DNA from 2 places in the Cupriavidus malaysiensis genome. Region 2 is predicted to be linked to the other one. Evidence: predicted binding sites of a transcription regulator. Region 2 holds the regulator's gene; the other holds the start of a gene.
The links. The regulator sigma-54, encoded in region 2, starts transcription at its own class of promoters, with help from an activator protein. The targets are predictions, from matches to a motif close to TGGCANGNAANCTGCTTT.
Positions count from the first base shown of each region.

Region 1: BKK80_RS20715 (nitrate- and nitrite sensing domain-containing protein) is a predicted target of sigma-54. The motif match lies at 8,676-8,693, and genes of this name have one in related genera.

Region 1 covers NZ_CP017755.1:174,956-186,722, forward strand. Annotated here, with positions in the region: gene BKK80_RS20680 (LysR family transcriptional regulator) at 1-625, opposite strand, end outside; gene BKK80_RS20685 (MFS transporter) at 800-2,239, shown strand; gene BKK80_RS20690 (cupin domain-containing protein) at 2,310-2,855, opposite strand; gene BKK80_RS20695 (response regulator transcription factor) at 3,074-3,703, shown strand; gene BKK80_RS20700 (DedA family protein/thiosulfate sulfurtransferase GlpE) at 3,853-4,830, shown strand; gene BKK80_RS20705 (hypothetical protein) at 4,976-7,741, shown strand; gene BKK80_RS20710 (TetR/AcrR family transcriptional regulator) at 7,756-8,487, opposite strand; gene BKK80_RS20715 (nitrate- and nitrite sensing domain-containing protein) at 8,788-10,119, shown strand; gene BKK80_RS20720 (formate/nitrite transporter family protein) at 10,434-11,270, shown strand; gene BKK80_RS20725 (bifunctional protein-serine/threonine kinase/phosphatase) at 11,280-11,767, shown strand, end outside.
Region 2 covers NZ_CP017754.1:827,302-839,068, forward strand. Annotated here, with positions in the region: gene BKK80_RS03605 (tetratricopeptide repeat protein) at 1-250, opposite strand, end outside; gene mutM (bifunctional DNA-formamidopyrimidine glycosylase/DNA-(apurinic or apyrimidinic site) lyase) at 426-1,313, shown strand; gene BKK80_RS03615 (dynamin family protein) at 1,545-3,497, shown strand; gene mutY (A/G-specific adenine glycosylase) at 3,683-4,861, shown strand; gene BKK80_RS03625 (LON peptidase substrate-binding domain-containing protein) at 4,921-5,595, opposite strand; gene rapZ (RNase adapter RapZ) at 5,662-6,549, opposite strand; gene BKK80_RS03635 (PsiF family protein) at 6,660-6,965, opposite strand; gene hprK (HPr(Ser) kinase/phosphatase) at 7,142-8,113, opposite strand; gene ptsN (PTS IIA-like nitrogen regulatory protein PtsN) at 8,193-8,648, opposite strand; gene hpf (ribosome hibernation-promoting factor, HPF/YfiA family) at 9,034-9,384, opposite strand; gene BKK80_RS03655 (RNA polymerase factor sigma-54) at 9,434-10,909, opposite strand; gene lptB (LPS export ABC transporter ATP-binding protein) at 11,010-11,767, opposite strand, start outside.

The sequences.
Region 1 (11,767 bases), on a different replicon from region 2:
CGTCGGCGCGCGCGAACAGCCAGTCCTCCAGCCGGCCGGTGCGCGCGCAGCGCACCGTCAGGCAGTTGTGCCGCGCCAGGTCTTCGGGTTGCGCCGGCGTACCGTGCGCGGCGAGGTAGGACGGCGCCGCCACGGTGACGCGGCGCGCCATGCCGAGCGTGCGCACCACGATGCGGCCCTCGGGAACGGGGCCCATGCGCACCGCCGCATCGAAGCCCTCCTCGCTGAGGTCGACCATGCGGTCGGTCATCACCGACTCGATGCGCAGCGCGGGGTGCTGTTCGGCCAGCCGGGCGATCAGCGGCAGCAGCACGACGCGGCCGAGGCCGGCCGGCATGCTGAGCTTGAACGGCCCGGACGGGGCGCAACGGCGGTCCACCAGCAGCTTTTCCGCCTGCTCGAGTTCCGCCAGCAGCGGCGCGCAGCGTTCGTAGAAGAACTGGCCGTCGGGCGTCAGGCCGACGCTGCGCGTGGTCCGGTGCAGCAGGCGCACCCCCAGCTCGGCCTCGAGGCGGCTGATGGCGCGTGACAGGCCGGGCTGGGTCATCTGCAGCGATGCCGCCGCCAGCGTGAAGCTCCTGGCCTCGGCCACGCGGATCAGCATCTTGACGGCATTCAGGTCCATGTCTGGGTCATCGCGGAAGGCGCCGGAGCCGCCCGGGCGCGGGCGGCATGCCGACCCCTGGTTCGATGCACGGATTCATGCATCAAAGCATAGGTGAAAGCAAAGATAACGTATTTATCATTCTAGAGGCATGAGACAGACTCTGCATCCGTCACTTTTTCGGATCGACCCACCATGACCGTCCCGGCTACCCGACCTGCGCCGGCCGCCGCCAGCCTGCCGGCGGGCGCGCTGACCGTGCTTGCCATGGCCCAGCTCATCATTGCGCTGGATGCCACCATCGTCTTCGTTGCCCTGCCCGAAATCGGCGGCGCCCTGCGCTTCTCGGCACAGCAGCTGCAGTGGGTGGTGAGCGCCTACACGGTTGCCTTCGGCGGCTTCCTGCTGCTGGGCGGGCGCGCCACCGACCTGCTCGGGCGGCGCCGCATCTATGTGCTGGGCCAGGCGCTTTACGCGCTGGCATCGCTGGCCGGGGGCGTGGCCACCGACCAGGCCCTGCTGATCGCCGCGCGCGCGCTGCAGGGCATCGGCGGTGCCATGCTGTTTCCAGCCACGCTGGCGCTGATCCATGCCTGCTTCGCCGAAGGGCCCGCCCGCACGCGCGCATTCGCGGTCTGGAGCGCGGCCTCGGCGGTCGGGCTGGCGCTCGGCTCGCTGCTGGGCGGCGTGCTGACCGAGTGGCTGGGCTGGCAGGCCATCTTCCTGGTCAACGTGCCGCTGGCCGGCGGCTGCGCGCTGGCCGCGCTGCGCTGCCTGCCGGCCGACGGCCCGCCGCTGCGCGGGCGCCGCTTCGACGTGGCCGGTGGGCTCACCGTGACCGCCGGCGGCACCCTGCTGGTCCTGGCCCTGGTGCAGGGCCCCGAAACGGGCTGGGATGCGCCGGGCATCATCGGCAGCATCGTGCTGGCCTGCGCCCTGCTGGCAGCCTTCGTCGCCATCGAGCGGCACAGCCCCGATCCCCTGGTGCCGCTGCGCATGTTCGGCCACCGCAAGCTGCGCCTGGCCATGCTGCTGACCTGCGTCTTCATGGCGAGCTTCGGTGCGCAGTACTACTTCCTCGCGCTGTACTACCAGGAGGTCTATCGCTACAGCGTGCTGCAGGCCGGCCTGGCCTTCCTGCCGCCGACGGTGCTGTGCACGGCCGGCATCCATTGCGCCGAGCGCATGCTGCTGCGCGCGGGCGAACGCGCCACCCTGCTCGCCGGCTTGCTGGCCGGCGCGGCCGGCACGGCCTGGCTGTGCCTGGCGCTGCCGGGCGGTGCCGGCTACTGGCGCCTGCTGGCGCCGATCATGCTGCTGAGCGTGGGCCAGGGGATGACCTGGACCGCGATGTGGGTGACGGCCGGCAGCGGCGTCGCCGTACACGAACAGGGCGTGGCCTCCGGCATGGCCTCGATGAGCCAGCAGGTCGGCGGGGCCCTGGCACTGGCCGTGCTGGTGGCGGTGGCGAATGCCGGCAGCGCGGGGCTGGATGGCGAGGCGCTGCGCCAGGCGCAGGCGCATGGCATCGAGCGGGCCTTCTGGGGCATGGCGGGGGTGTTGCTGCTGGGCGTCGCGATCGCCGCCCGCCTGCGCCGGCCGGCCCCGCTGCGCGGCGGTACCGCGGCCGGCTGAGGCGGCTCTCCGCCGCCGTGCCGTGCCGCGGCATCAGCGCGTCATCGGCGGTCGATCAGCAAGCGGCCGATCAGCGGTCCGCCGGCGCACGCGGCGCCAGCCGGGCCAGCAGGGCGGCATGGTCCGGGTAGGCGGCCAGCAACGCCGGCATGTCGGCCAGCTCGAACTCGGCGAACTCGAAGCCGGGCGCCACCGTGCATCCGGCCAGCGCGAAGCCGTCCGGATCGGCGCCGGCATCGGCGCGCTCGGCGGCGAACCAGCTGCCCGCCGGCACCACTGCCTGGAACACCGTGCCGGGATGTGCCAGAGCGTTGCCCAGGTGCAGGGTGTGCACGCCACCGTCCGGGTCGAGCACATGCACGTCGAGCGGGCCGCCGGCGTAGAAATGCCAGACCTCGTCGGAACGGATGCGGTGCCAGGCCGAGTGGGCCGTGCCGCACAACAGGTAGTAGATGGCGGTCGAGGCGTGGCGCAGGCCTTCCTCCACGGCGCCCTCGCGCCGCACGCGGCGCGGATCGCGGTGGGTCTCGCGGTAATAGCCGCCCTCGGGGTGCGGCTGCAGCGCGAAGCGTGCGATCAGTTCCGGGATGACGGGCACGGGTGGTTTCGGTGTCATCGGGGCTGTGGTCCTTGGTGCGCTTCCTCCCCCGTCGCCATGACCGGCCCATCTCGTGGTTCGTCATTCGAACGAGCGGAAGAAAAATCTGACTAGAGAAGAAGAAAGGTCTCGTAGATCGTGCAATAGCGCCTTTTTAAACTCGGGCCTTGCATACCAATGCAGGTATTTCCGACCGACCCGCTCGACCTTTCGGGCATTTCAAAGGTGACGATTCTATGACGACGATCCTGATCGTGGACGACCATCCCGCCCTGCGGATGGTGATGAAGGCGCAATTGGAGCAGATACTGGGCGTCGGCAACATCCTGGAGGCCGACAACGGCCAGGCGACCGTGGAGGCGGTGCGCCAGTATGCGCCGGACCTGGTGGTGCTGGACCTGGACATCCCCAAGATCAACGGGCTGGACGTGGTGCCCCGCCTCAAGGTCATGCAGCCGGAAATCCGCGTGCTGGTGGTGTCCGGCCAGGACCAGTCGGCTTTCGCCACGCGGGCCATGCAGGCGGGGGCGCAAGGCTTCGTCAGCAAGACGCAGGACATCAAGGAGATCGTCCGTTGCGTCGAGGCCGTGATGGCCGGATACATGGTCTTCCCCGACCTGAGCCGCACCGGCGCCGCGGTGCGCGGCGCCACGCCGGACGACGAGCGCCTGCGCCGCCTGTCCGACAAGGAAGTGGTGATCCTGCAGATGCTGGCCAAGGGCCTGACCAACAAGTCCATCGGCGAGGCACTCTTCATCAGCAACAAGACGGTCAGCAGCCACAAGGCGCGCATCATGGTCAAGCTGCAGGCCACCTCCCTGGTCGAGCTGGTCGACTTCGCGCGGCGCTGCAAGATCACCGCCTGATGCCGGCGCGGCGGTGCGGGCGGCAGCGGGGACACATTCAGGGAATTTGATCTCCTCGTGCAAGGCGCAAGCGTGCAAGCGCCGCGCGCCGCTGGCACACTGAGGCCTCGTTCCCGGCGCGGCCGGGGCGTGCTGCGCGGGAGAGTGTCGTGGGTGATTTGCAGGGCTTGCTGGAAAGCCATGGGCTGATGCTGGTATTCCTCAACGTGCTGGCCGAGCAGGCCGGCCTGCCGGTGCCCGCCTATCCGATGCTGTTCGTGGCCGGCGCGCTCGGCATGCAGGACGGCGGCCCGTCCATCGGCGCCGTGCTGGCGGCGGTGATCGCGGCCTGCCTGATCGCCGACACGGCCTGGTACCTGGCTGGCAAGCGCCTCGGGCAACCGATGCTGCGTACCGTCTGCCGCGTGTCGATCTCGCCCGACAGCTGTATCCGCCAGACCCAGTCGGTCTATCTCAAGCTGGGGCCGCGCTCGCTGCTGTTCGCCAAGCTGCTGCCCGGCGCCGGCGCGCTGTCCACGGCCATGGCCGGCATGACCGGCACGCCCTATCCGCTTTTCCTTTTCTACGACGCTCTCGGCTCGCTGGTCTGGGCCGGCGGCGCGCTGCTGGTCGGCGTGGTCTTCAGCGACTTCGTCGATGCCATCCTGCATGCCTTCAGCACCTACGGCCACCTCGCGGTGCTGGCCGCGCTGGCGCTCTTCGCGCTCTTCCTCGCCTGGCGCTGGTGGCGGCGCGTGCATCTGCTGCGCCGCACCCGGCGCATCCCGCGCATGACCGTGGACGAACTGGAGAGGCGGCGCCGCAACGGCGTGCTGCCGCTGGTGCTGGACGTGCGCTCGGCGCCAGCGGAGATCGAGCGCATCCCGGGCGCGCAGGTGGTCGACCTGGATAGCGCCCTGCAGATGCTGGCGTCCCATCCCGCCACGGCCGAGATCGTGACCTACTGCGCCTGCCCGAACGAGGTGTCGGCCGCCATCCTGGCGGAACGGCTGATCGCGGCGGGCTATGCCAGCACCTGGGCGCTGGCCGGCGGCTTCGACGAATGGAAGCGCCTGCAGGGCGAGGCGGGCATCGAGCCGCCGGCCGCCCGGGACGAGCTATCGTCGCCCGCGTCCGGCAAGTCCTGAGCGCCACCGGTTCGCCACGCCGGCTGGCCGCCTCCGCACCCGGGTAAACCTGGGGCCCTTGCAAGCAGTGCTTTGCACGACGCTCCGGCTACCTATACTGGGCTGAACACTTCGCCGGGCTGAACCCTTCGAGACGGAGGATCGGATGCGAGACGACGCCCACCCAGGCAGCGACGAGGCGGCCCGCATCGCGCGCCGGCGCAAGCTGCTCGGCATTCCCCCGCGTCAGCGCGACGCGGCGCGCAACTGGGCGCTGGCGCTGTCGGGTGGCGGCATCCGCAGCGCCACCTTCTGCCTGGGTGTACTGCAGGCCCTGGCCAAGGCGCCGCCACCGCCGGTGGCGGCCCAGGCCGAACCCGAGCCGGGTACGGCCCCGGCCAATCCCGCCACCGCCACCACGGCCCCGCCGCTGCCGCCGAACCTGCTGGCGCAGTTCGACTACCTCTCCACCGTCAGCGGCGGCGGCTACCTGGGTGCCTTCTTCGCCAGCCTGTTCTTGCCCGGCCGCCTGCGCCGCGGCAGCAACCCGGTCCAGGCGGCCGCCGACGCCTACCGCACGCTGCAGAACGAGCCGCCCGGGCGCATCCATACCAGCCACGGCGAGGAGCCGACGCGCGACGCCGTGGCCTGGCTGCGCGAGAACGGACGCTACCTGACCCCGACCGGGGCCGGCGATGCCTTCTACGCGGCGGCCACCGTGGTGCGCAACTGGTTTGCCATGCACTGCGTGCTGGGCAGCGCGCTGGTGGTACTGCTGGCCGCGCTGGCGCTCGGCCGCCAACTGCTGGGCGGCAGCTGGCTCGCGCTCGGCAATTACCAGATGGATCTGCTGCACGACGCCCGCCAGGCCTTCAACCAGGGTGGCCTGCCGCTGTGGTGGAGCGAACTGATGTGGCTGCCGCCGGCGAGCCTGCTGCTGCTGGTGCTGCCACCCGGGCTGGCCTACTGGTTCGTCTATCCGTCGCAGGCCGAGCCGCAGCGCGCGCGCCTGCTCAATGCCGCCACGGTGCTGGCAGCGCTCGCCGCGGCGGGCTTCCTGCTGGCCGCAGTGTGGTTCCGGTTGCAGCCGCCGGCCATGTCGCTGGGCTGGTCGCTGGCGTGCCTGTTCCTCTTCCTCGGCGCCTGGCTCCTGCTGGGCCTGGCCTGGTGCGCCGCCATGCTGCTGCAGCCGGCCACGGTCAGCGCCTACCGCGTGCGCGCCACCCGCGCACTGCGCTTCGGCCTCGCGCTCACGCTCTGGCTGGCCGCGCTGGGGTTGGCCGACACCTTGGCGCGCACCACCTTCCTCTACGGCTATATGGCGACACAGCGCTGGGGGACGCTGCTGCCCGGCGGACTGCTGGCGGCCCTGGTCTGGCTGGTGCGCTACGGCAGCACGCAGCTGGACGAACGCAGCCGCGCCGGCGGCGCCGCGCAGGCGGGCTGGCGCGGCCGGCTGCCGGTCTCGCTGCTGGCTGGCGCGGCGGCGGCGGTGCTGGCCCTGCTCGTCTTCCTGTTGTGGTCGTGGCTGGTGCTGTGGGTGCGCTGGAACGGCCGCGAGCCGTTCGACTGGCTGGTGTTCGGCAACGCCTGGACCACGCCGGTGCTGGCGCTGCTGCTGGCGGCCGCGCTCGGCCTCGCGCTGCTGGCCGGCCGCTTTGCCGGCTTCCTCAACCTGTCGACGCTGCAGCCCTTCTATGCGGCGCGGCTCACGCGCGCCTACCTGGGCGCTTCGAACGGCCAGCGCTTCGGCGCCGCCGAGATGCTGGCGCCGCTCCGGCGCAGCGCGCTGAGCGTGGCGGAGCCGGTGGCGGGCGATGGCATCAGCCTCAATGCCTACTATGACCCCAAGGTGCTGGCGCCGCTGCACCTGATCAATGTGACGCTCAACCTCACCGTCGACCCGGCCGAGCAATTGGTGCAGCGCGATCGCAAGGGCAAGCCCCTTTGCGTGGCGCCCGGCGCCGGCAGCGTGCCGCACGGCTCGGCCTTTCTGCCGACGGACAACTATGTGCGCTTCACGGTCGACGGGCAGCCCTATCATCCCGCCAGCGGCAAGGCCTTGGCGAGCGAGCTGACGCAGGCACAGGGGGTGGGCGACTGGGTGGCCATCTCCGGCGCGGCGATCTCGACCGGGCTGGGCCGCGCCACCACGCTGGGGACGTCGCTGCTGCTCGGGCTGGCCAACCTGCGCCTGGGCGTGTGGTGGCCCTCCTACCCGCTCGATGCCGGGCATGGCGCGCACGCGGTGCGGCGCCAGGCCGACCGCGCCACGCATCCCTGGCTGGGGCGCCTGATCGCCTTGTTCCGCACGCAGTACTACCTCGGCTGCGAACTGGCCGCGCGCTTCCACGGCACGCAGCGCGGCTGGCAGTACCTGTCGGATGGCGGCCACTTCGAGAACACCGCCGTCTACGAACTGCTGCGTCCCGAGCGCAACGTCAGCCTGATCGTGCTGTGCGATTGCGGCTGCGATCCGGACTACCGCTTCGGCGACCTGGCCAACCTGGTGCGGCTGGCGCGCATCGACCACGGCCTGGAGATCGCCGTCGACGCCGGCGCCGCGGCGGATCCCGTGCTGGGACAGGTGTTCGGCGTGCCGGAGGATTTCCGCGCAGCCGCGCAGCCGGAGCCGGCCGGCGCCGGCAAATGCGCGCTGCTGCTGCAGGTCTTCCGTGCCGCCGATGCGCAGCCGCGCCAGCCCGTGTGCCGCATCGTGCTGCTCAAGCCGCGCCTGACGGCCTGCGCGCCGCTCGATGTCGCCGAGTATGCCGCCACCCGCCCGGCCTTCCCGCAGGAGCCGACCGCCGACCAGTTCTTCGACGAGGCGCAGTGGGAGAGTTACCGTGCGCTGGGCCTGGCCATCGGCGCGCGCGTATTCGGTGGCGGCCCGCACGGCGACGCGGTGGCGCGGACCCTGTTCGCGCTGTAGCGATGGCCGCAGGCCTAAGCCTTGCGCGCGCTGCGGGCGCGGGCGGCCTTCGCGCCGCCGGGTGCCGCCGGCGCGCTGCTGTCCGGCGCCACCACGCACACCGTGCGCATCACGGTCGCCTGGATCACCTCGCGCCAATGGGCGAGCGCCGGCTGGCTCATCATCGCCTCGCCAAGGAAGGCGCTCAGCGTGTGGTGGTTCGAGTTGTAGAAGTAGCCGAGCGAGGCGATCACCAGGTAGATGTCGCGCGCCTGTGAATCTGCACGGAAGGTGCCCGCGGCCTTGCCACGCGCGAGAATGCCGTCCAGCACCGACAGCGCATAGCGCGAGATGTCGCGCAGCCGTTCCGACTTCTTGGCATGCTTGCCCTGGCTCATGTTCTCGCTGGACAGGATGGCGACGAATTCAGGATGCTCGAGGTAGTAGTGCCAGACGAAGTCGATCAGCTGGGACAGTGCCCGCACCGGGTCCTCGGTATCGAGTTCCAGCTTCTGCTCGGCTTCGTTGAGCTGGGCATAGATGGTCTCGAGCACTTCGACGAAGAGTTTCTCCTTGCTGCCGAAGTAGTAATAGATCATCCGGTCGTAGGTCTTGGCCAGCGACGAGATGCGTTCCACGCGGCCGCCTTCGTAGCCGCGCTGGGCGAAGACCTTGATGGCTGCCTTGAGGATCTTGGCACGGGTGTCCTGTGCCTGCCGGGCCCGGGTTCCGGCTGCCGCGCTCTTTCTTGCGGTCGGGGTGCTCATATGTCAGCGGCGTGACGCCGCGTTGCTGTACGGATCGAGGCCGCCAGTATACCGATGCCATGCGTGCCGTCGCGGCTTCTCTGCGGCATGGCCCGCATGGCTTCCGGTCGCGGGCGGGAGGCCGGGCGCGCCGGTGCCGCACTCGGCACAGATGGCCGCCGTCGTCCGGAGCGTCGCGTGCCGGCCATGGGCATGGAGCTTGCTTGATGCCAGTCGAGTCGGCGTACGCCTGCCTGCCGATGTGGCAGGCAGGGCAGGTGCGCCAACCTTCTTCCCGCAACGCGACACCCGCTTTCGCCGATGCCATTGCCCGTCTTCCAATTCGTTCTGCGCGCCAAGCAACTCGAGATCGAGGGCCTGCAGCGGATGGCTGCGCGCATCGAGCTGGTGGACCTGATCGGCCGCCTGATCGACGCGTTGCAGCGCGAGCGTGGCGCCAGCAGCCTCTATGTGGCTTCCGGCGGCATGCGCTTCGGCCAGGAACGGCAAGACGCGACGGCTCAGGCCGAGCCGCTCGAGGCGACGCTGCGCCAGCGCTTCATGGAACAGCTCGATCCCGCCCAGGGCAGCTCTGCGCGCATGCTGTCGTTGATCGCCTGGGTGCTGCTCGACCTGGACACGCTGGCCGGGCTGCGCCAGCGCATCGGCCAGCGCGGCATCTCGGCGCATGACGCGGTGGCGGCATTCAGCCGCGTGATCGCGGGCATGGTCGAGCTGATCTTCCACCTGGCCGACGTGGCCCTGCAGCCGGGTATCTCGCGCCTGCTGGTCGCGCTGGTGCACGTGGTGCAGGGCAAGGAACTGGCAGGGCAGGAGCGCGCGGTCGGGGCCCAGCTGTTCGCATCGGGACAGTGCAGCGCCGATCCGCAGCAGCGCATCCTCCATTTGATCGACGCGCAGGAACGCAGCCTGCAGGTGTTCGAGGATTTCGCCGAGCCGAGCCAGCTCGCCTGGTGGCAGCGGCATCAACTGCAGCCGCACGTGGCGGCGCTGGAACGCCTGCGCCGCGCGCTGTGCACGGCAAAGCCGGGAGCCGCGCTCGACGGCCAGCTCAGCGAGAACTGGTTCGAGGCGAGCAGCGAGCGCATCGCCGGCCTGTGGCAGGTGGAGGTCGGCCTGGCGCAAGCGCTGCGCCAGGCCTGCGAGGCGCAGATCCAGGCATCGGAGCAAGAGCTGCAGGATTCCGAGGGCTTGCTGCGCCAATTGCGCGACAACCCGCCGCCCCATACCCACGCCGTGGCCTGTTTCTTCGAAGAAGCCGCGCAGGTCGAGGCGGTGCCGGTGCTGCCGGGCGTGGCGGATGGACCTGCCTCGGCGGTGCCGGGCGGCGCCGACCAGCCCACGGTGGCGGCGCTCAAGACCCTGCTGCAGGCGCAGTCCTCGCGGCTGGCGCGTGTCGAGGTGGAACTGGATACGGCGCGGCGCGCCTTGCACGAGCGCAAGGTCATCGAGCGTGCCAAGCGCGCGCTGATGTCGCGCCTGGGCATGAGCGAGGAGGATGCCTTCCGCGCCTTGCAGAAGGCGTCGATGGACCATAACCGCAGGCTGGTCGATGTCGCCGAGGCGACGCTTGCCATGCCGGAACTGGCAGCGCCGGCAAGCGGGCGCGCCCGGCCGCCGCACCGGAGTTGAGCGTGCCGGTGTGCGCTTGCCGTGCCCCTGCACCGTATGTGTGCGGCGGCGGCACGCCTGCGCCCGTGCGGCGCGATGGGGCGGGCGGCGCCGGCCCTGCGGGTCGGGCACGGAACGTGCGTAAGGGCAGGGCATCAGGCTAATGATGGCTTGGTGAGGTTGCCCCCGTGCGCGGCGAGGCGAGGCATCGCGAATCGTGCGGCGCGGGCGACAGGAATACGTGGATAACGGCGTCCCGTCCACGCATCGGCTGCGGCCGGTGCGTGGACGCGGACGCTTTTTTTTCTTTGTCCTACCGCTCAGAGGAAATTCCGATGGCCTACCTAGCCCCTGCCGAGTTCGTCTCCAAGATGGTCGATGCCGGTGAGTCCAAGTTGCTCATGTCGACCCGGGATACCTTGATCCGCGCCTATATGGCCGGCGCCATCCTCGCGCTGTCCGCAGCCTTCGCGGTCAGCGTCACCGTCAACACGGGTAATCCGCTGGTCGGCTCGCTGCTGTTCCCGGTGGGCTTCTGCATGCTCTACCTGCTGGGCTTCGACCTGCTGACCGGCGTCTTCACCCTGGCGCCGCTGGCCGTGCTCGACCAGCGCCCGGGCGCCACCTGGGGCGGCGTCATGCGCAACTGGACCCTGGTCTTCGCCGGCAACTTTGCCGGCGCGCTGACCGTGGCGGTCTTCATGGCCATCATCTTCACCTATGGCTTTTCCGAAGCGCCCAACCTGATCGGCCAGAAGATCGGCAGCATCGGCGAGAGCCGCACGCTGGGCTACGCGGCCCACGGCGCGGCCGGCATGCTGACGCTGTTCATCCGCGGCGTGATGTGCAACTGGATGGTGTCGACCGGCGTGGTCGCTGCGATGATGTCGACCTCGGTGTCGGGCAAGGTCATCGCCATGTGGATGCCCATCCTGGTGTTCTTCTACATGGGCTTCGAGCACTCGGTGGTCAACATGTTCCTGTTTCCCTCGGGCCTGATGCTGGGTGGCCATTTCACCCTGATGGACTATCTGCTGTGGAACGAGATTCCCACCGTGGTGGGCAATGTCGTCGGCGGCCTGACCTTCGTCGGCGCGACGCTGTACAGCACGCACTACAAGACCGCGCCCAAGCGCGTTCCGGCTGCCCCGGCCAAGCGCGCCGCCGTCTGAGGCCGTGCGATGGACGCGCTGCGCGTGGCGGTCGGCCAGCATTCGCAAGCCGGGTGCAAGCGCGTCAACCAGGATTTCCACGGCGCCGCGCTGCCCGCCGAGCCGCAGCGCAGCGCCAAGGGCATCGCCGTGGCGCTGGCCGACGGCATCGGCAGCAGCGCCGTCAGCCAGGTGGCGAGCGCCGCGGCGGTGCGCGGCTTTCTCGAAGACTACTATGGCACGAGCGAGGCCTGGAGCGTGCGCCGCGCGGCGCAGTGCGTGCTCGCCGCGACCAATTCCTGGCTGCACGCGCAGAACCAGCGCGGCGATGCGCGCTTCGACAAAGAGCGTGGCTACGTCTGCACCTTCAGCGCGCTGATCTTCAAGGGCCGCGACGTCCATCTGCTGCACGTGGGCGACGCGCGCGTCTACCGCCTGCATGCACAGGCCTGGGAGCAGCTCAGCGACGATCACCGCGTGCGCCTGTCCTCGCGCGAGTCCTACCTGGGGCGCGCGCT
Region 2 (11,767 bases):
CCGAGGTCAGGGGCACGTCCGGCAGCACGGCCTTGGCAGCGCGCTGCGCGGTGGCATTCTCGTCCGCCGCGCGGGCGGCCGGGGCCGCGTGCGCGGTGCCGGCGAGGCCCAGCGTGGCCACGGCACCGAGCAGGAGTGCCTGGCGCAGCGCCTGCGCGCCGGCACGCATCCGGGGGCGGGAGGTTCTGGGAGCGCCTGCGCGAGCTTTGGGCGTGGAGTCGATCGAGTAGCGATCCTGGCGGTCCGACATGTTGGGATGGGCTCCGGCAACCGGTGGTGATCAAATGGTTAGGGGCATTGTAGCGTGCCGCTACAATGCCCGGCTGTGCGCCTGCCGACGGACCGGGCGGGGCGCGCAGGCTTTCCCGGCCGACGCGAGCGGCGCGGGGAACAAGACTTGGAACGCTTGCGGAAGGAGAGGTTCGATGCCCGAGTTGCCCGAGGTCGAAGTGACCCGGCGCGGTCTGCTGCCCCATGTGACGGGGAGGCGCATCGCTGCCGTGACGGTGCGCCACCGCGGCCTGCGCTGGCCGGTGGAGCCCGGGCTGGAAGCGAGGCTGGCGGGCCGCGTGATCCGCCGCATCGAGCGGCGCGGCAAGTACCTGCTGCTCGAGTGTGCCGACCCGGCCGGGAACGCGGGCATGGATACGCAGGCCACGGGCTGGCTCATCATCCACCTCGGCATGACCGGCACCTTGCGTGTCCTGCCCGAGGCCCCGCCGCCGGGGCCGCACGATCACGTCGACCTGGACCTGGAGGCTGCCGAGGCCGAAGGCGTGCCGCCGGCGCCCGTGGTGCTGCGCTTCCGCGATCCGCGGCGCTTCGGCGCGGTGCTGTGGAGCCCCTTGCCGGAGTCGGAACTGGCTGCCCATCCGCTGCTGCGCGGGCTCGGCATCGAGCCCTTCGATGCCGGCTTCGATGGCGCGTGGCTGCATCGGCATACGCGCGGGCGCAGCGCCGCCATCAAGACCGTCCTGCTGGCCGGGGACATCGTGGTCGGCGTCGGCAATATCTACGCCTCCGAGAGCCTGTTCCGCGCGGGCATCCATCCGACCACGCCGGCCGGCCGGCTGAGCCGCGCGCGTTGCGAGCGGCTCGCCGCGGCGGTGCGCGAGATCCTGGCCGAGGCCATCGCGCGCGGCGGCAGCACCTTGCGTGACTTCGTCGGCAGCGACGGCTCCAGCGGCTACTTCCAGCTCGACTGCTGCGTTTACGATCGCGCCGGCAAGCCGTGCCGGACCTGCGGCACCCCGATCCGGCAGATCGTGCAGGGCCAGCGCTCCACCTTCTACTGTCCACGCTGCCAGCATTGACCGCGCCCGGTCCCGGGCATGTCGCGCCGGCGCCTCCAGGGGCCGCCGGCGCGCCGCCCCGGCGGGACGATGGCGCGGCGCAACAGTCGGGCGGAATCCGCCCGCAAATCCACCGGGCGGCGCCGTAAACCTGTATCGTGTGCCCTGTCATGGAGTGTTACAAAAAAGTGTCCACGCGGGCTGCCGGTGCCGCGTCGGGCGCCGCCACAGGACATCGAGTCGAGCCACCAAATGACAACGACCCTCGCCCATCAATTCGAACAATACGGCGCCTGGCGGACCGGGGTGCTGAGTGCCCTGGCTGAGTTCCAGTCCTGCCTGCAGCAGTTCGACCTCTATGATGCGCAGGCGGAGGAGCGGGCGCAGCGCATCCAGAACGTACTGAAGAGCGACCGGCTCAAGGTCGCCTTCATCGCAGAGTTCTCGCGCGGCAAGAGCGAACTGATCAACGCCATCTTCTTCGCCGACTACGGCCGCCGTATCCTGCCGTCCTCGGCCGGGCGGACCACCATGTGCCCGACCGAACTGCGCTGCGACGAGCAGGAGGCCCCTTGCATCCGCCTGCTGCCCATCGAGACGCGGCTGCAGGACGCTTCCACCGCTGACTTCCTGGAGGCCGGCGCGGCCGCAGGGCACTGGCATACGGTGCCGCTCGACCCGTCCTCGCCCGAGGGGATGCTGTCGGCCTTCCAGCATGTGGTCGAGACCATCCGCGTGACGCGTCCGGTAGCCGAATCGCTGGGCCTGTACCACGAGGACGATCCCGATGCGGCCTATGCGGTCGACGCCGATGGCATGGTCGAGATCTCCCGCTGGCGCCATGCCGTCATCAACTTCCCGCACCCGCTGCTGCGCCAGGGCCTGGTGATCCTCGACACGCCGGGCCTGAACGCCATCGGCACCGAGCCCGAGCTGACGCTGCGGCTGATTCCCGATGCGCACGTGGTGGTCTTCGTGCTGTCCGCCGACGCGGGCGTGACCAAGAGCGACCTGGAGCTGTGGCGCAGCCACGTCGGCGCGGGGCATCGCAAGGGTTGCCTGGCGGTGCTCAACAAGATCGATGGCCTGTGGGATCCGCTGCGCAGCACCGAGCAGACCGAGCAGGAGATCGCGCGCCAGGTCAGCTCCAGCGCGCAGGTGCTGGGTATCGACGAGGCGCGCGTCTATCCGGTGTCGGCACAGAAGGGCCTGGTGGCCAAGGTCACCCGCGACGACATGTTGCTGGCACGCAGCGGCATCCCGCGCTTCGAACAGGTGCTGTCCGAGCAGTTGATCCCGCAGCGGCGCGAGATCGCTGCCGAGCAGGTCGAGCGCTCGGTCGAGGAAATGGCGCGCGGCGCGCAGCAACTGCTGCAGGGCCGGCGCCGCGATATCGTCGAGCAGCTGTTCGAGCTGCGTGGCCTGCGCGGCAAGAACCACGCGATGGTCAAGCACATGCTGCTGCGCGTGCAGTCAGAGAAGGAGGAGTTCGAGCAGAGCATCGCCAAGTTCCAGGCGCTGCGCATCGTGTTCGGCCGCCACAGCGCGGAAATCATCCGGAGCCTGCAGTTGCGCGACGTGCGCGCCATCATGCGCGGCGCGCGCGAGCAGATGAAGGAGCGCTTTTTCTCGCGCGGCCTGCGCGACGAAATGGAGCTGCTGTTCGAGCGGCTGGGCACCCTGGTGGAGGAGGCCAATGCCCGCATCGTCGAACTGCACCAGCTGATCGACGGCATGTACCGCCGCTTCAACGCAGAGCATGGTTTCACGCTGCCCGCGCCGATCCAGTTCCTGACGGCGCGCTATGCCGGCGAGCTGCGGGACATCCTGGCGCTGACCCACAGCCACTTCGGCGCGGTCAGCATGCTGACGCGCTCGCGTCCGCAACTGGTGCAGGGCGCGTTCGCCGCCATTGCCAGCCGCGTGCTCGATGTCTTCCGCGACCTGAACCGCGACATCGAGGTCTGGCTGAAGTCGGTGATGACGCCGCTCGAGGCACAGGTTCGCGAGCACCAGAAGCAGCTGCGGCGCCGCGTCGACTCGATCGAGCGCATCCACGAGGCGACCGACACGCTGGAGAACCGTATCGCCCAGCTTGAGGAGGTGCTCAACGGGCTCGACGAGCGTAGCGGGCGTATCGCCTATTTCGCGCGGCATGTGCCACGGCCCGAGGCGGAAAACGCATCGAGCGTGCGGGCAGCGTGACGCGCCGGGCGCCTGACGCCGGCGCGCGCGGCAGGGGCGGGTGAGGCTGTATCATGTGGCGCGCCACGCGGCGGCACCGGCCGTCCCGCGCGGCCGCCCTGCCACCAGCTCCTGTCTTTCGTAGCCGTTCTTCGCAGCCGCTTTTCGCAGCCGCTTTTCTCAGCCGTTTCCAGTCGCCTCCCGCCATGCCCCGCAAGCCCGCCAGCACAATTCCCGCCGACGCCAACGATCCTGAGGTGCCAGCCGATTTCGGCATGCGCGTGGTGCATTGGCAGCGCGCCCATGGCCGCCACGACCTGCCCTGGCAGAACACCCGCGATCCTTACCGGATCTGGCTGTCCGAGATCATGCTGCAGCAGACCCAGGTCAGCGCCGTGATCGACTACTACCAGCGCTTCATGGCCAGCCTGCCGACCGTCGAGGCGCTGGCGGCCGCGCCGGCCGACGAGGTCATGGCGCTGTGGGCCGGCCTGGGCTACTACTCGCGCGCGCGCAACCTGCACGCCTGTGCCCGGCAGGTCGTGGCCGAGCACCAGGGGCGTTTCCCGACCGATCCCGCCGTGCTGGTCACGCTGCCGGGCATCGGCCGTTCCACCGCGGCGGCGATCGCTGCCTTCAGCGCGGGCGTGCGAACCCCCATTCTCGATGGCAACGTCAAGCGTGTGTTCGCGCGCTTCTTCGGGTTGCACGGGCACCCGGGAGAGCGCGCCGTGGAGGCGTGCATGTGGCGGCTGGCCGATGCCGCCTTGCCACCGGCCGGGGCGGAGCAGGCGCGCGACATGGTGTCCTACACGCAGGGCCTGATGGATCTCGGCGCCACCATCTGCTCGCGCGGCCGGCCGGCCTGCCTGGCCGACGTCTCCGCCTGTCCGCTGGCTGACGGTTGCGTGGCGCGGCGCGACGGCCTGACGGGGGTGCTGCCGAGTCCCAAGCCGCGCGCCGCGCAGCCCGAGCGCAGCACGGTGATGGTGATGCTGCGGCGCGGCCGCGAGATCCTGCTGACACTGCGCCCCGGCAGCGGCATCTGGGGCGGCCTGTGGAGCCTGCCCGAACTGCCGGTGGAACAGGTCCCCTTTGATGCCGAACAGGCCGAGGATGCCGCGCTCGCCTATGCGCACGGCCATGGCACGCCGTCTCGCGCGGTATTCTCCGGTGAATTGACCCACGTTTTCACGCATTTCCGCCTGCTGATCCGGGCGGTCCGCGTCGACATGGCGGCGCCCGCCGTGCGCGATGGCGATGGCCCGGCCGAGGCCGCGGCACCGGCATGGCGCTGGGTCGCGCTGGACCAGCTGGATGGGGTTGGCGTGCCGGCGCCGGTGCGCAAGCTGCTGCTGGCACAGGCGGCACCCGGCCTGTTCTGAGCCACGCGGCCGCGCACAGGCCCGGCGTGGCCGGACGGGGCGGGGCGGGGCGGGACGGACTAGACGATGTGGTGCTGCCGCATGTAGCGGTGCACGATCTCGATGCGCATGCCGGCATCGGGCAGGGCCATCAGCATCTGCTTGGCCTTGAGCGGAACCGGCAGCAGTTCGCACAGCCGGTTCGCGATCCAGCCCGGATCGTGCCAGCGTTGCGGTTCCGTGAACAGCTTCCTGCCTGACGCCTCGGCGTGGACGGCCGCGACGATGCGGCGCAAGGCGGCGGTGCATTCTCCGAGCAACTCTTCCTTGCAGTCGAGCACGTCGGGCGGCAGCGTTTCGGCGCGCGCCACCAGCAGCCCATCCTCGCGCGTGCCGTGCTCGAGCGTACGGAAGCGCTGGGTGCCGTGCGTCTCGATCAGCAGCACGCCCAGCTGCTCCATATTGCAGTCGACGATCTCGGCCAGGCAGCCGATCGCTTCGGGTACGGTGACGCTGCCGGGTGCGGCCACCTCCTCGCCACTCTGGATCAGGCAGACACCGAAAGGCGTGCCGTCACGCAGGCAGCGGCGCACCATGTCGACATAGCGCGGCTCGAACACGCGCAAGGGCAGGTGGCCATCGGGAAACAGGACGGTGTGCAGCGGAAACAGCGGCAGGGATTCCAGCGTCTGCGTCTCCGTGCCGGAAGCGGCACCGGCGGCGCCGGCGGGACTGCCTGGTTGGGTGGGAGCCATGCGCAAGCCAGCAAGGGCCTGGGGCGGTTGCCGCCTCGGGCCGGGAGCAGGGACGCCGGGCGGCCTTCAGCCGGCCGGCACGAGTTCGCGGTGCCTCACCAGCACATTACCATGGGCGCGGAAATAGCTGGCGAGCCTTTCCACAATATAGACGGAGCGGTGCTGCCCGCCAGTGCATCCGATCGCCACGGTCAGGTAGCTGCGGTTGTCGGCGATGAAACTCGGCAGCCACTTTTCCACATAGCTGCGGATATCTTCCGCCATCTCCAGCACCATCGGCTGGCTTTCCAGGAATTCCATCACCGGCACGTCGCGCCCGGTCAGCGGCCGCAGCGCGAGATCGTAGAAGGGGTTAGGCAGCGAGCGCACGTCGAAGACGAGGTCAGCGTCGCTCGGCACGCCATGCTTGAAGCCGAACGACTCGAACAGCAGGGTCAGCTGCAGCGGCTCGTCGCGGATGATTTCCTTGATCCAGGCGCGCAGGGTATTGGTGCGCACGCTGCTGGTGTCGATGCGGTGGGCAGACTCGGCCAGCGGATTGAGCAGTTCGCGCTCCATCTCGATGGCCTCGATCAGCGAGGTGTCGCTGAGCGCCGGCTCAGGCGCGGGCGACTGCCCGGTATCGTCGGCACGGATCGAGAGCGGGTGGCGCCGCCGCGTTTCCGAGTAGCGCTGCACCAGCGCCTCGGTATTGGCGGTGAGGAAGATGACCTGCACCCGGTGCTCGGCACGCAGGTTGCGCAGCACGTCGGGCAGCTGGTCGAGCGACTCTCGGCTGCGTACGTCGATCGCGACGCCCAGGTGGGTGTGGCCCTGCGATGCCAGATAGCGGGCAAGTTCCGGCAGGAATTGCGCGGGCAGGTTGTCCACGCAGTAATAACCTGCGTCCTCGAGCACATTCAGTGCGACGGACTTGCCGGAGCCGGAGATCCCGGTGATAAGAATGATGCGCATAGCACGGCAAGCATAGCATCAGCGCATGTCGCCGTCATGACCGCCGCCCGGCGCTGCCGCGGGCGTGCCAGGCGGGGCCGGCGGGGGGCTCCGCCAGCGCCCTGAGGTCCTTACTTGGACAGGCAGTCCTTCATGAAGGACTTGTAGTCATCCCCCTTCTTGCCCTTGCCTTGCTTGCTGCAGGCCGACATCTTCTCCTGCTGGGTCATCGGCGCCGCCGCCGCGGCCGGCTTGTTGGACAGGCAATCCTTCATGAAGGTCTTGCGCTCGTCGCCCTTCTTGCCGGAGGCCTGCGTATTGCAGGCTTTCATCTTGTCCTGCTGGGAGTTGGCCGCCGCGGGCGCCGAGCCTTGGGCGAATGCTCCCGTGGCGAACAGCGGGGTCAGCAGTGCACAGATCGCGATCATCTTCTTCATGCTCTTCTCCTGGCTGTGGAAGACTTCATGGCCGCGTGCCATGCCGGCGCCGCGGTGTCTGACTGGGCTCGATGCCCACTACCGCACACAACGGCGCGCCGCCGGCCTGCGTTGACGGCCGCGCCCGTGTTCCTGTAAGCAATTGCAAGCAGCGGCCGGCGGCATGCCGGCCGGCGTCAGAGCAGTCTTCCCTGGCCCCGCGAGACCGCGTCGGCCTGCATCGCGGCCCGCTGGCGGTCCATGAAGTCGCGCAGCGTGTCGATGCCGCGCAGGCGCAGGATGGTGTTGCGCACCGCAGCCTCGACCAGCACCGCCAGGTTGCGGCCGGCCGCAACCTGGATCTTCACCATGTGGATCGGCAGGCCCAGTACGTCCAGGTACTGCGAATCGAGCGGCAGCCGCTCGAACTCGCCGTCGTTGCGGCGCACCAGTTGCACCACCAGCTTGAGCTTCATCTTCCGGCGCACCGCCGTCTCGCCGAAGATGGTCTTGATGTCGAGCAGGCCCAGGCCGCGCACCTCGAGCAGGTTCTGCAGCAATGGCGGGCAGCGTCCTTCGACGAAGTCCGGACCCAGGCGCACGAAGTCGACCGCGTCATCGGCCACCAGGCCGTGGCCGCGCGAGATCAGTTCCAGGCCCAGTTCGCTCTTGCCCAGGCCAGATTCGCCCATGATCAGCACGCCCATGCCGAGAATGTCGAGGAATACCCCGTGCATGGTCACGCGCGGCGCCGAGATGCGCGACAGGTAGAGGCGCAGGTGGTCGATCACGGCCGCCGAGGATACCGGCGTGGTGAACAGCGGTGTGGAAGAGCGCGTGCAGCGCAGTTCCAGGTCGGGCGGTGGCTCCATGCCGTCGGCGACCACCAGGAAGGGCGGCTCGAGCAGGATCAGCTCGCCCATCTGCCGCTTGCGCATCTCGTCGTCCAGCCGCTGGTAGTAGGTGATCTCGGGTTTGCCGAGGACCTGGATGCGGTTGGGGTGGATCAGGTTCAGGTGGCCCACGAGGTCGGCGGCCGAGGTGGCTTCGCGGGCGAAATCCACGTCGAAGGCGCGATCCGCCCCCTCGAGACCCGCCACCCATGAGAGTTTGAGGTCGGCTGCGTTGTCGTCGAAGATGGACTGGGAAGAAACGCCGGTGAGTTCCATGCGGGGGAGTCTGGTGGGGCTGGAAAGCGCTAGGACCCGCCGCCGGTGCCTTGGCCCGCGCCTGCGGGCGGAGCGCCGGTCAGGGATGCCATTCGGTCAGGAGCTGGTGCACGGCTTCGGGCGTCGGCAGCGTGGCCAGGCCTTCGCGCATGTCGCGGTCGGACAGCAACTGGGCGATCTCCGACAGGATCTCGAGATGTTGCTGGGTGGCCTGCTCGGGTACCAGCAGGAAGATCAGCAGCGACACCGGCTTGCCGTCGGGCGATTCGAATGGGATCGGCTCGGCCAGACGCATGAAGGCGGCCAGCGGTTGCTTCAGGCCCTTGATGCGGCCATGCGGGATGGCCACGCCCGCGCCCAGCCCGGTCGAGCCCAGCGACTCGCGCGCGAACAGGTTGTCGGTGACCGTGGCCCGCGCCACGCCATGGTTGTTCTCGAAGAGGAGTCCGGCCTGTTCGAAGACGCGCTTCTTGCTGGTGACGCTGACGTCGAGTGTGATGTTGCCTGGCGGCAGCAATTTGGCCAAACGGTTCATGGCAGGTGCGCAGGGATTCCAGATAAGCGGCCCGGTGCGCTGCGCGCCCGGCCGGGTCAAAGAGGCGGAATATCCGCTCGCTCCGCCGGTCGGGCGCCGGCATGCGGAGTATCGGACCATTATAGAGCAGCCCGCCCGCCTTCTTGTGCGGCGCGCAAGCCGCGGTCCCGGCGGTAGCGGCGACTCATGTATTGGAGAGCATACACTGCGTCGCGCCACTTGCGAACTCCCCCGGACGAGGGCGTGTACGGGGCGTGCACGCGAGCCGGTCCGCCAAAAGCAAAAAACCGCGCTTTATGCGCGGTTCGTGGTCTGGCCCTTGTGCTGGTGGCCGACGGGCGGCCTCAAGGCAGATCAGGCAGATTGTTCTTATTGTTTTCTCTGGCTATTGCTGCATCTGTGCGGCAGCCATCTGGTACTTCACGGATTCCCGGTCGTGGCTCTGCACGCGGTCCTTGTACCGGATGACCTGACGGTCCAGCTTGTCGACCAGTGCGTCGATCGCCGCATACAGGTCTTCGTGGTGCGCCTCGACGAAGATGTCCTTGCCCTTCAGATGCAGATTGATTTCCGCGTACTGACGCCTGTCCTTTTCCTTGTGGTTGTCGACAGAGAGCAGCACGCTAACGCCGATGACTTGATCGAAATGCCTGACGATACGCTCCAGCTTCGTTTCCACGTACTCACGCAGGGGTGGCGTGATGTCCAGGTGGTGTCCACTGATCTTGAAGTTCATAGCGCTTCTCCTTCTGAAAGAGCCACACCAGGCAGGCGATGCGGCTCGGCTACAAAGACTTGCGGAGATTGACTGCCGGGATCTTCAGCGCTTCTCGGTACTTGGCGACCGTCCGGCGCGCCACGACGAAGCCCTGATCGCCCAGCAATTCGGCAATTCGGCTGTCGGACAGGGGATTCTTCGGGTCTTCGGCTCCTATCAGTTGCTTGATCAAGGCTCGGATAGCCGTTGATGAAGCAGCGCCGCCCGTTTCCGTGGACACATGGCTGCCGAAGAAGTACTTCAGCTCGAAAGTGCCCATGGGGGTGGCCATGTATTTGTTAGTCGTCACCCGAGAGATGGTTGACTCGTGTAATCCCAGTGTATCGGCAATCTCCCGCAAAACCAAGGGGCGCATCGCAATTTCACCGTGGCTGAAGAAGTTCTTTTGACGCTCGACAATGGCCTGTGCGACACGCAGGATGGTGTCGAAGCGCTGCTGGATGTTCTTGATCAGCCAGCGGGCTTCCTGCAGTTTCTGCTGCAGGCCGGCGGCACCGGATTCGCCCTTGGCGCCGCGCAGGATCTGCGCGTACATGTCGTTGATGCGCAGGCGCGGCATCACGTCGGGATTGAGTTGGGCGATCCAGCCGCTGCCGCTCTTGCGCACGAACACGTCGGGCACGACGAAGTCGGCCTGCGGACGGTTGTAGGCGTGGCCCGGATACGGTGCCAGCGAGCGGATCAGGTCATGTGCTGCCTTCAGCGCCGTCTCGTCCACCTGCAGCGCCTTCTTCAAGCGCGTGTAATCGCGCGCGGCCAGCAGTTCCAGGTGGTGGTTGACGATGCCCAGCGCCAGCTCGCGCTGCGGATGCGACAGCCGCCGCAGCTGCAGCGCCAGGCATTCGGCCGCATTGCGCGCTCCCACGCCGGGTGGATCGAAGCTCTGCAGCAGGGCCAGCATGGCCTGCACTTCCTCGATCTCGAACTCCAGCTCTTCGGGCAGCTCTTCGCAGATCTCCTCGAGCGTGGCGCTGAGGTAGCCGTCGTCGTCGAGCGACTCGATCAGGAAGATGGCCAGGCCCTTGTCGCGCGCCGAGATCTTCAGCGGCGCGAGCTGTTCCATCAGGTGCTCGCGCAGGGTCGGCTCGGCGTCGCGCAGTTGCAGCGGCGCCTTCTCGTCTTCGTCGCCCTGGGGGCGACGCGCGAAGTCGTCCAGGCTCCAGTCGCTGCCGTAGTCGTCGGCGCCGTCGCCGAAGCGCTCTTCATCGCCGCCGCCCTCGTCGCTGCGTGCCTCGCCATTGCCCTGCGCTTCGGCCGGGGCCGGCGCGGGTGCGCTCTGCACGTTGATGCTGCCATCGGCGGCCACCCGCAGCGGGCTCTCGATCCAATCGTTTTCGCGCTCGAGCAGAGGGTTTTCGATCAGGGCCTGCTCGACTTCCTGCTGCAGTTCGAGCGTGGAAAGCTGCAACAGCCGGATCGACTGCTGAAGCTGTGGCGTCAGTGCGAGATGCTGGGAAAGGCGGAGCTGAAGCGAAGGTTTCATGCGGCCTATTCTATGCCCATCCGCAGCGCGATGGAACGAAAATTGCTAACGTTCCTGCCGCTTTGTCGCGGTCCCGCGCCGGCGAGGCGCGGCCACCGCATCACATGCGGAAGTTCTCGCCCAGGTAGACCCGGCGCACCGATTCGTTGGCGATGATTTCCTGCGGGCGGCCCTCGGCCAGCACCGCGCCCTCGCTGATGATGTAGGCGTGGTCGCAGATGCCCAGCGTCTCGCGCACATTGTGGTCGGTGATCAGCACGCCGATGTTGCGCGCCTTGAGGAAGCTGACGATACGCTGGATCTCGCCCACCGCGATCGGGTCGACACCGGCGAACGGTTCGTCGAGCAGGATGAAGCGCGGGGCCGAAGCCAGCGCGCGCGCGATTTCCACGCGCCGGCGCTCGCCGCCCGACAGAGACAGCGCGGGATTCTGGCGCAGGTGGGCGATCTGCAGGTCGTCGAGCAGCGCGTCCAGGCGGCGCTCGATCTCCTGCGCCGACAGCGGCTTGCCGTCGACGATCTGCAGCTCCAGCACCGCGCGGATGTTCTCCTCGACGTTGAGCTTGCGGAACACCGAGGCCTCCTGCGGCAGGTAGGACAGGCCCATGCGCGCGCGCTCGTGGATGGCCAGGCCGCTCAGGTGCAGGCCGTCGAGCACGATGTCGCCTTCGTCCAGCGCCACCAGGCCGACGATCATGTAGAAGGAGGTGGTCTTGCCGGCGCCGTTGGGCCCTAGCAGGCCGACCACCTCGCCGCTCTTGACGTCGAGCGAGACGTCCTTGACCACCGTGCGCGAGCCATAGCGCTTCTTCAGGTGGCGTACCGTCAGCGTGCTGCCGCCGGCGGACTGGCCGTTGC